2 regions of the Janibacter sp. RAF52 genome follow, and region 1 is predicted to be linked to the other one. Evidence: predicted binding sites of a transcription regulator. Region 1 holds the regulator's gene; the other holds the start of a gene.
What was found. The regulator Rex, encoded in region 1, represses fermentation and respiration genes when NADH is low (regulators of the CRP and FNR family bind a similar motif). The targets are predictions, from matches to a motif close to CTTGTGAANNNNTTCACAAG.
Positions count from the first base shown of each region.

Region 2: a site for Rex is predicted at 5,252-5,271, ahead of AB4Y78_RS12360 (geranylgeranyl reductase family protein). Genes of this name have one in related genera too.

Region 1 covers NZ_JBFRDY010000010.1:80,642-88,649, forward strand. The annotation lists gene AB4Y78_RS12970 (acetoin utilization protein AcuC) at 1-734, shown strand, start outside; gene AB4Y78_RS12975 (helix-turn-helix domain-containing protein) at 901-1,098, shown strand; gene AB4Y78_RS12980 (30S ribosomal protein bS22) at 1,247-1,345, shown strand; gene AB4Y78_RS12985 (NAD-dependent epimerase/dehydratase family protein) at 1,519-2,571, shown strand; gene AB4Y78_RS12990 (1-acyl-sn-glycerol-3-phosphate acyltransferase) at 2,571-4,130, shown strand; gene AB4Y78_RS12995 (glutaredoxin family protein) at 4,141-4,389, shown strand; gene AB4Y78_RS13000 (redox-sensing transcriptional repressor Rex) at 4,512-5,192, shown strand; gene AB4Y78_RS13005 (glutamyl-tRNA reductase) at 5,192-6,466, shown strand; gene hemC (hydroxymethylbilane synthase) at 6,463-7,422, shown strand; gene AB4Y78_RS13015 (uroporphyrinogen-III synthase) at 7,419-8,008, shown strand, end outside.
Region 2 covers NZ_JBFRDY010000009.1:78,535-86,542, reverse strand. The annotation lists gene nuoE (NADH-quinone oxidoreductase subunit NuoE) at 1-710, opposite strand, end outside; gene AB4Y78_RS12380 (NADH-quinone oxidoreductase subunit D) at 710-2,062, opposite strand; gene AB4Y78_RS12375 (NADH-quinone oxidoreductase subunit C) at 2,062-2,880, opposite strand; gene AB4Y78_RS12370 (NuoB/complex I 20 kDa subunit family protein) at 2,877-3,464, opposite strand; gene AB4Y78_RS12365 (NADH-quinone oxidoreductase subunit A) at 3,484-3,846, opposite strand; gene AB4Y78_RS12360 (geranylgeranyl reductase family protein) at 3,925-5,235, opposite strand; gene AB4Y78_RS12355 (demethylmenaquinone methyltransferase) at 5,374-6,066, opposite strand; gene AB4Y78_RS12350 (isochorismate synthase) at 6,108-7,409, shown strand; gene menD (2-succinyl-5-enolpyruvyl-6-hydroxy-3-cyclohexene-1-carboxylic-acid synthase) at 7,414-8,008, opposite strand, start outside.

The DNA of each region.
Region 1 (8,008 bases):
GGCTGCTCGACCAGGGCGTCGAGCGCGTCGCCTACGTCGACGTCGACGTGCACCACGGCGACGGGGTGCAGGAGATCTTCTACGAGGACCCCCGCGTGCTCACCGTGTCGGTCCACGAGTCCGGCCGCACGCTCTTCCCGGGCACCGGCTGGCCGGGCGACACGGGTGGAGCGGGCGCCGAGGGCACCGCGGTCAACGTCGCCCTGCCGCCCGGGGTGACCGACGGGCCCTGGCTGCGCGCCATCACCGCCGTGGCCGCCCCGGTCGTACGGGCCTTCCGGCCCCAGATCCTCGTGACCCAGCACGGCTGCGACACCCACCGGGAGGACCCGCTGGCGCACATGGCGATCTCGCTCGACGCCCAGCGCCAGGCGGCGGTCGACATGCACCGGCTCGCGCACGAGGTGTGCGACGGACGGTGGGTGGCCGTCGGCGGCGGCGGCTATGACGTCGCCGGCGCGGTCCCACGGGCGTGGACGCACCTCACGGCCATCGCTGCCCACCACCCCGTACCGGCAGCCACGGAGATCCCCATGGCCTGGCGCGAGCACGTCGAGCTCGTCTCCGGGCAGCTCGGGCCGGAGCGGATGGGCGATCTCGACGACAAGGACCTGCCGATCTGGGTCCAGCCGTGGGCGATGGGCTACAACCCGCACAGCGGCGTCGACCGGGCGATCATGGCGGCGCGTGAGGCGGTCTTCCCCCTCCACGGGCTCGACGTCTGGTACGAGTGAGCGCGATTTTTGCCCGATCTGCGGCGTGTCGGGTGGACGTGCGAGCAAAACCTGCCCCGCTCGTCTTCACAGTCGTCACATCTGCCCCTATGGTTATCCCCTGCGGGGCATGTCCAGGCTCGCCGGCACCGGTCGGCGGCACTGCCTTGCGGATGCAGAGGTGATCATGTCCAACGACCGACTGGGTGAGGTGCGTTTCCTCACCGTGGCCGAGGTCGCGTCGATCATGCGGGTGTCGAAGATGACGGTCTACCGCATGGTCCACAACGGCGACCTGCCGGCCGTGCGCGTCGGCCGCAGCTTCCGCGTCCCCGAGGACGCGGTCAACACCTACCTCGAGACCTCCTTCGTCGAGACCGCCTGAGGGGTGGCGTGAGGGCCCTCGTCCGCCCCACTCGCGAGAGCGGATAGACTCAGTCCTCTGACTCGTACCCGGTGGGGCCTGCGGCCGCAGGATCGGCATCGCTCGAGGCACCACCGCAAGCACTGATCACGACACGAAGGACATCCGCATGGGTTCTGTCATCAAGAAGCGTCGCAAGCGCATGGCGAAGAAGAAGCACCGCAAGCTGCTGCGCAAGACGCGCCACCAGCGTCGCAACAAGAAGTGACCACACGAAGGGGGCCGCACCCGGGGGACCGGGGCGGCCCCCTTCGTCGTGCCCGCGGGTGATCCCGGTCTCTCCTCGCCCAGGACGGGCAGCGCAGGCCCCATGCGCGGCGGTGCGTGACTAGGCTGCAGCCGACCGTCCCTCGCACGTCCCAACCGCAGGAAGGGGTTCTGGTGCCCGAGACCGTCCTCGTGGCCGGCGTCTCCCGCCACCTCGGTGGAGCGTTCGCCCGCCGACTCAGCCGCGACGAGTCCGTCGGCCGCATCATCGGCGTCGACGTCGTCCCCCCGCGCCACGGCATCGGCCGGGCAGAGTTCATGCGGGCCGACATCCGCAGCCCCCTCATCAGCAGGATCATCTCCGGCAACGACGTCGACACCGTCGTGCACATGGGCGTCATCGCCACCCCCCGCGCCGGTGGTGGGCGGGCGACGCAGAAGGAGATCAACGTCATCGGGACGATGCAGCTCCTGGCGGCCTGCCAGCGGGCTGAGTCGGTGACCAAGCTCATTGTGAAGTCCACCGCGGGCGTCTACGGCTCGAGCCCCCGCGACCCGGCGATGTTCACCGAGGACATGTCCGCCAAGCGGATGCCCGGCTCCGGCTGGGCCCGGGACAGCGTCGAGGTCGAGGGCTACGTGCGCGGGCTCTCCCGCCGCCGCGAGGACATCGAGATCACGACGTTGCGCTTCGCCAACGTCATCGGTCCGCGGATCCGCACCGCCTTCACCGACCACTTCAGCCTGCCGGTCATCCCGATCCCCTTCGGCTTCGACGCGCGGCTCCAGTTCGTCCACGAGGACGACTGCGTCGCGGCGATCGCCCGGGCGGTCAGCCTGCCGGGCCTGGGCGCGGTCAACGTCGCCGGTGACGGCATCATCACCGTGAGTCAGGCGGCCAACATCGCCGGTCGCCCCTACGTGCTCGTCCCCCGCATGGCGACGGGCAGCATCACCGACCTGGCCAAGCGATTCGGTCTCATGGACATCGGCTCCGACCAGGTCGACCTGCTGAGCTTCGGCCGCGGGCTCGACACCCGGCGCATGCGTGAGGACCTCGGCTTCGAGCCGGCCTACACCACCCGTGCCGCCTACGAGGACTTCGCCCGTGCGACGAAGGGGAGGGTCCTGGACCGGCTCCCCTTCGCCCAACCCGGCTGGACGGCCGTGCAGGCCGCCGAGACCGCGATGCGGGCCGTGACGCCCACCCCGGAGAGTGAGAAGTGATGGCCGAGAGCACCCCCGCAGCCCGTCGTGGGACCACGGCGAAGAAGGCCACCGCGAAGAAGGCCACCGCGAAGAAGGCCACCGCGAAGAAGGCCTCCACCAGCAAGGCCACGGCGAAGAAGTCCACGGCGACGAGGGTCGCGGCCAAGAAGACCGCGGCCGGGAAGGCCGTGGCCACGACGCCGACGAAGAAGTCCACGGCCGCGAAGAAGGCCGCGCCGGAGAAGAAGACCCCCGCGAAGAAGTCTGCCGCCGCTCGCCCGAGCACCGTCTCGGCGGCGGCCGACCGCGCCGGCGGCGAGCGCGCCCGCCGCCGCAGCACCCCGCTGCTCACCGGGCCGTCCGCTGCGGTGCCGGGTGCCGAGACGCCCCGGACCCGCGCGGCGAAGCCGGCCTCCCGGTCGACGGCTCGACCGACGACACCGCGCAAGCCGACGCTCACCGTCGTGCCCGGCCCCGACGGCGCGCCGCCCGCGGCGAAGCGGACGTCGCCCCCTTCGGGCACCCGGAGCGCCGCGCGACGTCGCACCGCCCGCACGACGACGCCGACCCGACCGGCCGCGTCGACCCGCACCACGCACCCGTCGGAGCAGCCCGCAGCCACCCCCGACAGCGGGCAGGCCCTCGTGCCGGGCCTGGCCGAGCTGCTGTCGGTGCTGCTGTCGGCGGGGCAAATGACCTCCCGCACGCTGGGCCACGCCGCAGGTGCGGCCGCCGGCGAAGGATGGGAGCGCCGTTTCAGCGAGACGCTGCAGTTCCTCCAGCGGCGGGTCAAGGGCGACTACGCGGTCGACGACTTCGGCTTCGACCGTGACTTCACGCTGCACACCGTCTTCCCCGTGCTGCGGCTGCTCAAGGACAAGTGGTTTCGCGTCGAGGTGAGGGGGATCGACAACATCCCGGCCGACGGCGGGGCACTGCTCGTCTCCAACCACTCCGGCACGGTGGCCATCGACTCGGTCATCACCCAGCTGGCGATCCACGACGCGCACCCGCAGGGACGCTTCCTGCGCATGCTCGGCGCCGACCTCGTCTTCCAGCTGCCCGTCGTCGGTGACGTCGCCCGCAAGACCGGCGCCACCCTGGCCTCCAACGCCGACGCCGAGCGTCTGCTGCGCGGGGGCGAGCTCGTCGGCGTGTGGCCGGAGGGCTTCAAGGGCGTGGGCAAGCCCTTCCGCGAGCGCTACAAGCTCCAGCGCTTCGGCCGCGGAGGCTTCGTCTCGGCGGCCGTCAAGGCGGAGGTGCCGATCATCCCGTGCTCCGTCGTCGGGGCCGAGGAGGTCTACCCGATGATCGGCAACATGAAGACGGTCGCACGTCTCGTGGGTGCGCCCTACGCGCCGATCACGCCCTTCTTCCCGCTCCTCGGTCCGCTCGGTCTCATCCCGCTGCCGAGCAAGTGGATCATCGAGTTCGGCGAGCCGATCGACACCGCGTCGCTCGGGCCCGCGGCCGCGGAGGACCCGATGCTCGTCTTCGAGGTCACCGACCAGGTGCGCGAGACGATCCAGCAGACGCTCTACTCCGTGCTCGTGACCCGACGCTCGGTCTTCTTCTAGGGGCGCTGTGGTGCCCGCCCTGCCCGAAGCCCGCGTCGTCATGGTCGGCCGCGCCGGATGCCACCTGTGCGACGAGGCGCGGGTGGTGATCCAGCGGGTCGTCGCCGAGACCGGCGACGACTTCGCCGAGGTCGACATCGACAGCCACGGTGACCTCGCGCGCTACACCGACGAGGTGCCCGTCACCTTCGTCGACGGCCGTCAGCACGACTACTGGCGTGTGGACGAAGGGCGGCTCCGCTCGGCCCTGCAGGGCTGAGACCGGGTCCTGTCCACCGCGGATCCGCGACTTTGTGCATTTGTTCACAAGAGCGTAATGTCGAGGTGTTCGGTCGTCAGGCGCCGCTCGCCCTTCGGCCGGGAGAGGAGCCGAGCCCAGCCGTGTCCGTCGATCAGGCAGCCAAGCGTGAGATTCCTGACGCGACGGTCGCCCGGCTCCCCGGGTACCTCCGGGCCCTCGGTCAGCTGACGGCTCAGGACGTCCTCTCGGTCTCCTCCGAGGAGCTCGCCCACAGTGCCGGGGTCAGCTCCGCCAAGCTGCGCAAGGACCTCAGCCACCTCGGCTCCTACGGCGTGCGCGGCGTGGGCTACGACGTGGCCCACCTGACCTACCAGATCTCGCGCGCCCTCGGCCTCACCCACGACTGGCCGGTGCTCATCGTGGGCATGGGCAACCTCGGTCGCGCGCTCGCCTCCTACGGTGGCTTCGCGACCAAGGGCTTCAAGGTCGTCGCCCTGCTCGACCGCGACCCGACGCTCGTGGGGCAGCAGCTCGACGACCTGCGCGTCCAGCCGATGACCGAGCTCGAGTCCCTCGTCACGCCGGGGGAGGCGTGCATCGGTGTCATCGCGACCCCCGCCGGCTCGGCGCAGGAGGTCGCGGACCGGCTCGTGGCCGCCGGCGTCAGCTCGATCCTCAACTTCGCCGCCACGGCGATCCAGGTGCCCGAGGGCGTCCACATGCGCAAGGTCGACCTGTCGACCGAGCTGCAGATCCTCGCCTTCCACGAGCAGCAGCGATCGGGCGGCATGACCGACGACCTCCTGGAAGGAGCCGGCTGATGAGTCTCCTTGCCTTCGGCCTCAACCACCGACGCGCCCCGATCTCCGTGCTCGAGCGCGCGGCGCTCGACGAGACGAGCCTGTCGTCGATCATCGCGGCGGCCACGGCCAGCCCCGACATCACCGAGCACCTCGTCGTCGCGACGTGCAACCGCACCGAGATCTACGCTGAGGTCAGTGCCTTCCACGGCGCCGTCGCGGACCTCACCGAGGCGCTCACCGCCTCGACGGGCATCACCCACGACGACCTCAAGAGCCACCTCGACCTGCACTACGGCGACGCCGCGGTCGCCCACGTCTTCAACGTCGCGGCCGGCCTCGACTCGATGGCCGTCGGCGAGTCCCAGATCCTCGGGCAGCTGCGTGACGCGCTCGGCCGGGGGCAGGACGACGGCCACGTCGGCCCGCACCTCAACGCACTCGTGCAGCAGGCACTGCGCACGGGCAAGAGGGTGCACTCCGAGACCGGCATCGACGAGGTCTCGCGGTCGCTCGTCACGGCGGGCCTCGACGCCGCGGAGGAGCACGTGGGCGACCTCGCCGAGGCGCACGTGCTCGTCGTCGGTGCCGGTGCGATGAGCGCCCTGGCGGCGACCAGCTGTGTGCGGCGCGGTGTCCGCGAGCTCACGGTCGTCAACCGCACCCACGAGCGCGGCCTCGCGCTCGCCGACCGGCTCGGCGGCTCGGCCCGGCCGGCACACGAGCTGGCCGGTGCGCTCGCCGACGCCGACGTGGTCATCTCCTGCACGGGGTCGACCGGTCTGGCGGTCACCCTCTCCGACGCCGCCGACGCGCAGGTGGCGCGGGGCGGCGCGCGTCAGGCCTACATCGACCTCGCGCTGCCGCACGACGTCGCCCACCAGGTCGACGACCTGCGCGGTGTCACCCGCCTGGGGCTCGCCGAGCTCGGCGACCTGCTCGGTGCCGACGGCGCCGTCCCCGAGGTGGAGCAGGCCCGGGGCATCGTCGCCGAGGCCGTGACCCAGCACCTCGGCAAGCGGGCGGCGAGCATCGCCGCACCCACCGTGCGCGCGCTGCGCAGCGCTGCCCAGCAGGTCGTCGAGCGTGAGCTCGCCCGCCTCGAGCAGCGCACCCCGGGCATGTCCGCCGCCGACCGCGCCGAGGTCGACCGGGCCGTCCACCGCATCGTCGACAAGCTGCTGCACCAGCCGACCGTGCGTGCCAAGGAGCTGGCGATCGACGGCCGCTTCGGTGAGTACGAGGACGCCCTGCGCCAGCTCTTCGACCTCCATGCCGAAGGGAGCAGCCTGTGACCACCCTCCGTCTGGGCACCCGCCGCTCTGCCCTCGCCACGACCCAGTCCGGCCACGTCGCCGACGCGCTGCGTGCCGCCGGCCACGAGGTCGAGCTCGTCGAGATCGTCACCGAGGGCGACACCAACCGCGCCTCGTTGGCGAGCATGGGCGGCACCGGGGTCTTCGCCACCGCGCTGCGCGACGCCATGCGCGCCGGGGAGGTCGACCTCGCCGTGCACTCGCTCAAGGACCTGCCGACCGCGCCGGCCCCCGGGCTGACCGTCGCCGCGGTGCCGGCCCGCGTCGACCCGCGCGATGCGCTGTGCGCTCGCGACGGGCTGACACTCGGCGAGTTGGGCGAGGGGGCCCTCGTCGGCACCGGCTCGCCGCGCCGCCGGGCCCAGCTCGAGGCGCTCGGCCTCGGTCTGCGCTTCCGCGACATCCGGGGCAACCTCGGCACTCGACTCGCCATGGTCGGTCCCGGCGACGACGAGCTCGACGCCGTCGTGCTCGCGGCCGCGGGGTTGACCCGTCTCGGGATGCTCGACCGCGTCACCGAGGTGCTCGACCCGATCCAGATGCTGCCGGCCCCCGGGCAGGGCGCCCTGGCCGTCGAGTGCCGCGCGGACGACGCGGCGGTGCTCGCCGCCCTTCGTCCTCTGGACCACGCCGATACCCACGCAGCCGTGACCGCCGAGCGCGCGATCCTCGCGGAGCTCGAGGCGGGCTGCGCCGCGCCCATCGGGGCGCTCGCCGAGGTCGTCGACGACGAGGACGGACCGGTGATCTCGCTGCGCGCCGTCGTCGCCGCCACCGACGGCTCCGGAGACCTGCGCCGGTCGATCACCGGCCCCCTCGGGGAGGCGGAGGACCTCGGTCGCCGCCTCGCCCGCACCCTCGTCGCCGACGGCGCCACGGCGCTCGCCGACCTGCAAGCCACCCACCCACCGACCGCTTCGGAGCAGATCCAGTGACCCCCCAGCGCTCTGCCGCACCCTCCACCGCAGCCCCTCGACGCCCGGCGCGTGTCGCCTTCGTCGGCGCCGGTCCGGGTGATGCCTCACTGATGACCGTGGCCGCGGTCGACCTGCTCGCCCGGGCGGACGCGGTCATCACCGACCGGCTGACCAGTGCCGACGTCCTCGCGACCCTGACGGCCGACGACGTCGACGTCGTCGACGCGAGGCACGGGGAGCACGGGCAGCAGCTGACCCACGCCATGCGCGCCAAGCTCGTCGTCAAGACGGCCAAGGCGCACCGGGGTGGACTCGTCGTGCGGCTCATGGACGGCGACCCGGCGACCTTCAACGGCCTGGCCGAGGAGGCGCAGGCCCTGGTCAAGGCCGACATCGACTTCGACGTCGTGCCCGGCGTCTCCGCCGTGAGCGCCGTCCCCACCTACGCCGGCGTGCCGCTCACCGCACGCAGCACCGGCGCGGTCCACGTCGTCAGCCTGAGCAGCGGCAAGCGCGTCGACCTGTCCGCCTCCGTCGGTGACGACGTGACGCTCGTCCTGCTCGGCCTGCCCGAGCAGCTCGAGCCGGCCTTCGCCAGCCTGCT
Region 2 (8,008 bases), on a different contig from region 1:
GGAGCCGTCCACCCTTCGCGTCGCGCCAGCTCCACCCCGCGAAGGGAGGCCGTCCCGGCTCCGACGCCCTCGTCGGCCAGCCCGTCGGGGAAGCCGGCGAGCACGCGCGAGACCTGCTTGAAGGTGCACACCCGGCTCGGCCCGCGCGTCGGCGCCACCGGCGCACCGGAGCGCAGGTCGTCGACGAGCTGCACCGTGGAGTCGGGGGTCTGGTTGTCGAAGAACTCCCAGTTGGTCATGACGACCGGGGCGTAGTCGCACGCCGCATTGCACTCGATGCGCTCGAGGGTGATCTTGCCGTCCTCGGTCGTCTCGTCGTGGCCGATGCCGAGGTGCTCGCTCACCGTCTCCCAGATCGCGTCGCCGCCCATGACCGCGCACAGCGTGTTGGTGCACACGCCGACGGTGTAGTCGCCATTGGGGTGGCGCTTGTACTGGGTGTAGAAGGTCGCGACGCCCGAGACCTCGGCCGTCGTCAGCCCGAGGGCGCTCGCGCAGAAGTCGATGCCCCGGCCGGTGACGTAGCCGTCGATGCTCTGCACGAGGTGCAGCAGCGGCAGCAGCGCCGAGCGCCGCTGCGGGTACCGGGCGATGACCGCCTTGGCGTCCGTCGACAGCTGCTCGAGGACGTCCGCGGGGTAGGGCTCCTTGCTCTCCGACGGCACGTGCAGGTGCCCCGAGGCGGTCTGCTCTCCGTAGTGGTTGACCATCAGCGGTCCACCCCTCCCATCACCGGGTCGATCGAGGCGACCGCGACGATGACGTCGGCGAGGTTGCCCCCTTCGCACATGGCCGCGACGGCCTGCAGGTTGTTGAAGCTCGGGTCCCGGAAGTGGGCCCGGTAGGGGCGGGTGCCGCCGTCGGCGACGACGTGGCAGCCCAGCTCCCCCTTCGGCGACTCGATGCCGACGTAGGCCTGCCCGGGCGGCACGCGGAAGCCCTCCGTCACCAGCTTGAAGTGGTGGATCAGCGACTCCATCGAGGTGCCCATGATCTCGCGGATGTGGTCGAGGCTGTTGCCCTGCCCGTCGCCACCGACCGCCAGCCGGGCGGGCCAGGCGATGCGCTTGTCGGCGACCATCGTCTCGCCGGGGTGGCGCTGCAGCTCGTCGGTGACCTGCTCGACGATCTTCAGGCTCTCGCGCATCTCGTCGAGGCGGATGCACAGGCGGTCGTAGGCGTCGGCACCCGTGCGGGTGATGACGTCGAAGTCGTACTTCTCGTAGCCGCAGTAGGGCGTCAGCTTGCGCAGGTCGTGCGGCAGGCCGGTCGAGCGGAGCACCGGACCGGTGATGCCCAGCGCGGTGCACCCGGTGAGGGAGAGGACCCCGACGTCCTTGGTGCGGCCCTTGAGGATCGGGTTCTCCAGCAGCAGCTTTTCCAGCTCGCCGATGCCCTTGCGCACCTGCGGCACCATCTCGCGGATCTTGTCGATCGCGCCGTGCGGCAGGTCCTGGGCGACACCGCCCGGGCGGATGTAGGCATTGTTCATCCGCAGGCCGGTGATGTTCTCGATGACCGACAGGATCCGCTCGCGCTCGCGGAAGCTGATCGTCATGATCGTCGTCGCGCCCATCTCCATGCCACCGGTGCCGAGACAGATGAGGTGGCTGGAGATGCGGGTCAGCTCCATCATGAGCACCCGGATCGCGCTCGCGCGCTCGGGGATGTCCGCCGTGATGCCGAGGACCTTCTCGATCGCCAGGCAGTACGCGGCCTCCTGGAACATCGGCGTCAGGTAGTCCATCCGGGTGCAGAAGGTGACCCCCTGCGTCCAGGTGCGGAACTCCATGTTCTTCTCTATGCCGGTGTGCAGGTAGCCGATGCCTGCGCGGGCCTCGGTGACCGTCTCGCCGTCGAGCTCGAGGATGAGCCGGAGCACCCCGTGGGTTGACGGGTGCTGCGGGCCCATGTTGAGGACGATCCGCTCCTCGGGGTTCATCCCGAGCTCGCCCATCTCCTGGTCCCAGTCGCCGCCGGAGACGTTGACGACGTGACCCTCGGCGAGGTCGTCGGCGCCGGGAGTGGCATGCACCCCGGTGTGCGTGCGTGTGCGAGCCATCAGCTGTACGACCTCCGCTCGTCGGGCGGCGGGACGGTGCCGCCCTTGTACTCCACCGGGATGCCACCCAGCGGGTAGTCCTTGCGCTGCGGGTGCCCGGCCCAGTCGTCGGGCATGAGGATGCGGGTGAGCGCCGGGTGCCCGTCGAAGACGACACCGAACATGTCCCACGTCTCCCGCTCGTGCCAGTCGGCCGCGGGGTAGGTGGCGACGACGCTCGGGATGTGCGGGTCGGCATCCGGCGCGGTGACCTCGACCCGCAGGCGGCGACCGCCGTGGGTGATCGAGAGCAGGTGGTAGACGACGTGCAGCTCCGCGCCCTCGTCCTGGGGGAAGTGCACCCCAGAGACCGACATGCACATCTCGAAGCGCAGGTCCGGGCGGTCGCGCAGCGCCCGCATGACGACCGGCAGGTCCTCGCGGCGCACGTGCAGCGTCAGCTCGTCGGCGTGGACGACGACCCGCTCGAGCAGGTCGCCACCCGTGGCGTCGGCGAGCCGGTCGACGACCTCGTCGTACCAGCCGCCGTAGGGGCGCTGGGCGGCGCCGGGGAAGGCGACGCTCGTGCGCAGCCCGCCGTAGCCCGAGGTATCCTGCCCCTCCCGGGCACCGAACATCCCGCGACGCTCGTCCCGCACGACGGGGGCGTGCGCGGGGTCGACCTCGCCGGCCCCCTCCCCTTCGACGTTGCTGTACTCGACCGGCTGGTTGCCGCCGGTCAGGCCCTGCGTCGACGGGAAGCCCTTGTTGGCCGTGCCGCTCAGGCCGACGCCGTCCGGGTGGACGCCCTCGGCGGGCGTGTCGAGCTCGTCACTCATGCGAGGAGGTTCCTTCCGAGCAGGCCCTCGTGGTCGTGCGTCGGGGGCTGCAGCTCCGTCGGGGTGGCGCCCAGCGCGGCCTGCTCGGCGGCGCGGGCAGCGGCGACCCGGTTGACCCCCAGCGGGGTGCTCTGGATCTGCTCGTGCAGGGTGATGATCGCGTTGAGCAGCATCTCCGGCCGCGGCGGGCAGCCCGGCAGGTAGATGTCGACGGGGATGATGTGGTCGACGCCCTGGACGATCGCGTAGTTGTTGAACATGCCGCCCGAGCTGGCGCACACACCCATCGAGATGACCCACTTCGGGTTGGCCATCTGGTCGTAGACCTGGCGCACGACCGGGGCCATCTTGTTGCTCACGCGACCGGCGACGATCATCAGGTCGGCCTGGCGCGGCGTCGCCGCGAAGCGCTCCATGCCGAAGCGGGCCAGGTCGTAGTGCGGCGTGCCGACGGCCATCATCTCGATGGCGCAGCAGGCCAGCCCGAAGGTCGCGGGCCAGATCGACGCCTTGCGCATGTAGCCCGCAAGGTTTTCGACGGTCGTCAGCGCGATCCCGGCCGGCAGCTTCTCTTCGATCCCCATTGATCCTTCTCCGTCCTCGTCAGTCCCACTCGAACCCACCGCGACGCCACACGTAGGCGTCGGCGATGAAGAACGCGTTGAACAGGAAGAGCACCACGGCACCGAGCGTGAACGCCCCCAGCTCGTCGAAGGCGACGGCGAAGGGGTAGAGGAAGAGCGCCTCGATGTCGAAGATGATGAACAGCATGGCGGTGAGGTAGTACTTCACCGGGAAGCGGCCGCCCTCCTCCGCCTGCGGTGTCGGCTGGATGCCGCACTCGTACGCCTGGGCCTTGGCGACGTTGTACCGCGCCGGACCGACGACGAGACTCGTCCCGACCGACACCAGGGCAAAGCCGAGGCCGAGCGCGAAGAGGATGAGCAGCGGGATGTACGGGTTCATCACTGCGCCTCGCTTCCTGATCTGTGATGCACGCCACGCACGATCCTAGGGGTGACCCGCGACACGATCGCGGCCGGCTCACGCATTGGGGGCCACCTTCGTCATGAGGTGCACCAGACGGTCGTCGAGACCGCCGCCCTTCTCCTCCGGCAGGTTGGCCATGAGCTTGAGCATGAACTTCATGAGCGTCGGCCGCGGCAGGCCGTACTTCGTCGCCAGTCGCATGATCTCGGGGCGGCCGATGAGCTTGGCGAACTGCGCGCCGAGGGTGAAGTAGCCACCGTGCATGTCCTTCATCCGGCCGATGTACGAGGCGAGCACCCGCTCGCGCTCCGCCGCGCTCGGCCGCGCCAGCGCCTGGACGATCGTCTCGGCCGCGGCGTGCCCGGCCTCGAGCGCGTAGTCGATGCCCTCGCCGTTGAAGGGGTTGACCATGCCACCGGCGTCGCCGACGAGCATGAGGCCGTCGGCGTAGAGCGGCTGCCGGTTGAAGGCCATGGGCAGGGCCGCGGCGGTGATCTCGCCGGTGATCGTGTCCTCGTTGATGCCCCACTCCGCCGGCATCGTCTCGACCCAGCGACGCATGACGTCCTTGTAGTCGGTGCGGCCGAAGGCCTCGGAGGTGTTGAGGACACCCAGGCCGACGTTGGAGCGACCGTCACCGAGGCCGAAGAGCCAGCCGTAGCCCGGCATGAGGATGCGCCCCCCTTCGGGCGTCGTCGACCACAGCTCGAGGTGGCTCTCGAGGTAGGCGTCGTCGTGACGGGGGGTCTCGTAGTAGGCGCGCACCGCGACGGCCATCGGCCGGTCCTCGCGCTTCTCGCGGCCCATCTTCACCGACAGGCGGGAGGAGACGCCGTCGGCGGCGACGACGACCGGCGCCCGGTAGGTCTCGGTCTCACCCGTCGCGCGGCCCCGCTCGTCGACGACCTTGGCGACCACGCCGACGATGCGGCCGCTCTCGTCGCGGACTGGCTCGGAGACGTTGCGCCCCTCGAGCAGCTCGGCACCGCACGCCGCGGCGTGCCGGGCCAGCACCTCGTCGAGGTCCGCACGGGCCCGGACCATGCCGTACCCGGGGAAGGAGGTGACGTCCGGCCAGTCGAGCTGCAGCCGCATGCCGCCACCGATGATCCGCAGGCCCTGGTTGCGGGCCCACCCGTCCGTCTCGGACAGGGGCACACCGAGGTTGATGAGCTGGCGCACCGCGCGCGGGGTCAGGCCGTCGCCGCAGATCTTGTCGCGGGGGAAGCGTGACTTCTCGAGCAGGACGACGTCCTTGCCCGCCTTCGCCAGCCAGGCGGCGGTGGCGCTGCCACCCGGCCCGGCTCCGACGACGATGACGTCGACACTGCGGTCACCATCGGCCGCAGGCAGTGCACTGGTCACGGAAGTTCCTCAGCTGCTTGTGAAGCATTTCACGATCGCGGGAGACACTACCCGCCGGAAACCTTGCCGCTCACGCAGGTACACCTAACCTTTGGTCGCCCGGTCCCGTGGTCGCGTTCAGGCTTCGCTCGTGCCTCGCTACGCCTTCACCGCTCGATGGAGCGCGACGACCCCACCCGTCAGGTTGCGCCACTCCACCTCGGACCACCCGGCGCCGGCGACCATGCGGGCGAGCGGCTCCTGCGCGGGCCAGCTCTGGATCGACTCCGCGAGGTAGACGTAGGACTCCGGGTTGGAGCTCAGCCGCCGCGCGACGGGCGGGAAGGCCGCCATGAGGTACTCCGAGTACACGGTGCGGAAGGCCTTGTTGACCGGCTGGCTGAACTCGCAGATGAGCAGCCGACCCCCCGGCCGGGTCACGCGCAGGAACTCCTCGAGCGCCACCTCCGGCCGCACGACGTTGCGGAAGCCGAAGGACATCGTCACGACGTCGAAGGAGGCGTCGGCGAAGGGGAGGCGGGTCGCGTCGGCGGCGGTGAAGTCCAGCTGCGGGCTCTGCTTGAGCCCCTGCCGCAGCATCCCGAGGGAGAAGTCGGCGGAGACGACCTGGGCGCCCGCACGCCGCAGCGGCAGCGAGGAGCTGCCGGGGCCGGCGGCGATGTCGAGGATCCGCTCACCCGGCCCGGGGTCGATGGCCGCGAGGACGGCCCGACGCCACAGCCGCGTCTGACCCAGCGACATGACGTCGTTCATCAGGTCGTACTTCGCGGCGGTCTCGTCGAACATCGCGGCGACGTCCTTGGGGTCCTTCTGCAGGGTGGCGCGGCTCATGTCCTCATCTTCGCACCCGCGGTCGTAGGCTGTTGCCCGCCATGACCTCACCTTCGCCTGCCGCCGACCCCACCCCCGTCGGCACCCCGCACCCCGCGCTGGTCGTGCGCACCGTCTCCGTCCCCGTCTCGCGCGTCGGCGACCTGCTCGCCCTCCTGCCCGAGCCGCAGGACGCCGGCGACATCGTCTCGTGGGTCCGCAGGGGCGAGGGCTTCGTCGGGTGGGGCCGGGTCGCGACCTTCCGCGCCACCGGTGCCGACCGCTTCGAGCGCGCCCAGGAGTGGTGGCGGGCCGTCACCGCCGAGGCCATCGTCCGCGACGACGTGGACGAGCCGGGCACCGGCCCGATCGCCTTCGGCTCCATGGCCTACTCACGTCGGTCGGAGACCGAGTCGGTGCTCGTCGTCCCCGAGGTCGTCGTCGGCCGCCGGGGGGACCTCGCCTGGGTGACGACCACGACGACCGACGCCACGGTGCCGCCGGCCGACGAGCCGCTCACGCCGCAGCCCGCCCCGACCAGCCCCGGCGAGGTCGACTTCGTCGACCGTGACCTCGACGCCCCCTCGTGGGCGCTCGCCGTCGAGGAGGCCGTCGCCCGGATCAGCGCCGGAGCGCTCGACAAGGTCGTGCTCGCCCGAGCCGTCCAGGCCAGCGCCTCCCGCCGCATCGACCCGCGGTGGGTCCTCACCCGGCTCGCGGAGGACTACGACACGACCTGGGTCTTCGCCGTCGACGGCCTCGTCGGCGCGACGCCCGAGATGCTCGTGCGCCTCGAGCGCGGGCTGGTCACCTCCCGCGTCCTTGCCGGGACGATCCGCCGCACCGGGGACGACAGCCACGACCTGGCCCTCGCCGGGTCGCTCGCCCGGAGCAGCAAGGACCTCGAGGAGCACGAGTACGCGGTGCGGTCGGTGGCCGACGCGCTCGCCGCGCACACGTCGTCGATCAACGTGCCGGACTCCCCCTTCGTCCTCCACCTCAACAACGTCATGCACCTGGCGACGGACGTCGCCGGCGTCGTCGACGACCGGTCGACCTCGCTGGCCCTCGCCGCCTCGCTGCACCCCTCCGCCGCCGTGTGCGGCACCCCCACCCGTGACGCCGACGACGTCATCGCCGAGCTCGAGCAGATGGACCGCGGGCGCTACGCCGGCCCCGTGGGCTGGATGGATGCCTCCGGCGACGGCGAGTGGGGCATCGCGCTGCGCTGCGGGTGGTACGAGAGCGCGCAGTCGCTGCGGCTGTACGCCGGCTGCGGGATCGTCGCCGGCTCGGTGGCGGCCGACGAGGTCGCCGAGTCGATCGCCAAGCTGCTACCGATGCGCACCGCGCTGGGCGGCTGAGTCCTCAGCCGAGCGCCGCGGCCACGGCGGCCCGCACCCGCTGGCCGGCTGCCCGCCGCCCGCTGCCGCTCACGGGCACCCGGATGACCCGGATGCCCGGGCTGGGCTGACGGAGCAGCCCGGCGAGCTCGTCGGTGGTCCAGGCGGTCGTCGCCGGCACGCCGTGGGCCGCGCAGAGCAGACCGATGTCCGTCCCGGTGGGCGTGGTGAAGAGCCTCGACAGCGACCCCGCGAGCTCCGGCGCGCCGTACTCGAGCGTGGTGAAGATGCTGCCGCCGTCGTCGTCGAGCACGACGATCGTCAGGTCCGGCCGCGGCTCGGCGGGGCCGATGAGCAGGCCGTTGGCGTCGTGGAGGAAGGTCAGGTCCCCGAGCAGCGCGACCGTCGGCGCGGGGCGGGAGAGGGCGAGCCCGATCGCCGTCGAGACGCAGCCGTCGATGCCTGCGAGCCCCCGGCTGGTGACGACCTCGACATCGGGCCGTGGGTGGGCGACCCCGTGGGCGAGGTCGCGGGCGACGCTCGAGCTGCCGACGAAGAGCGCGGCGCCCGGCAGCAGCGTCTCGTGCAGGGCGCGAGCGGTCGCGGGCCCACCGGCCTCA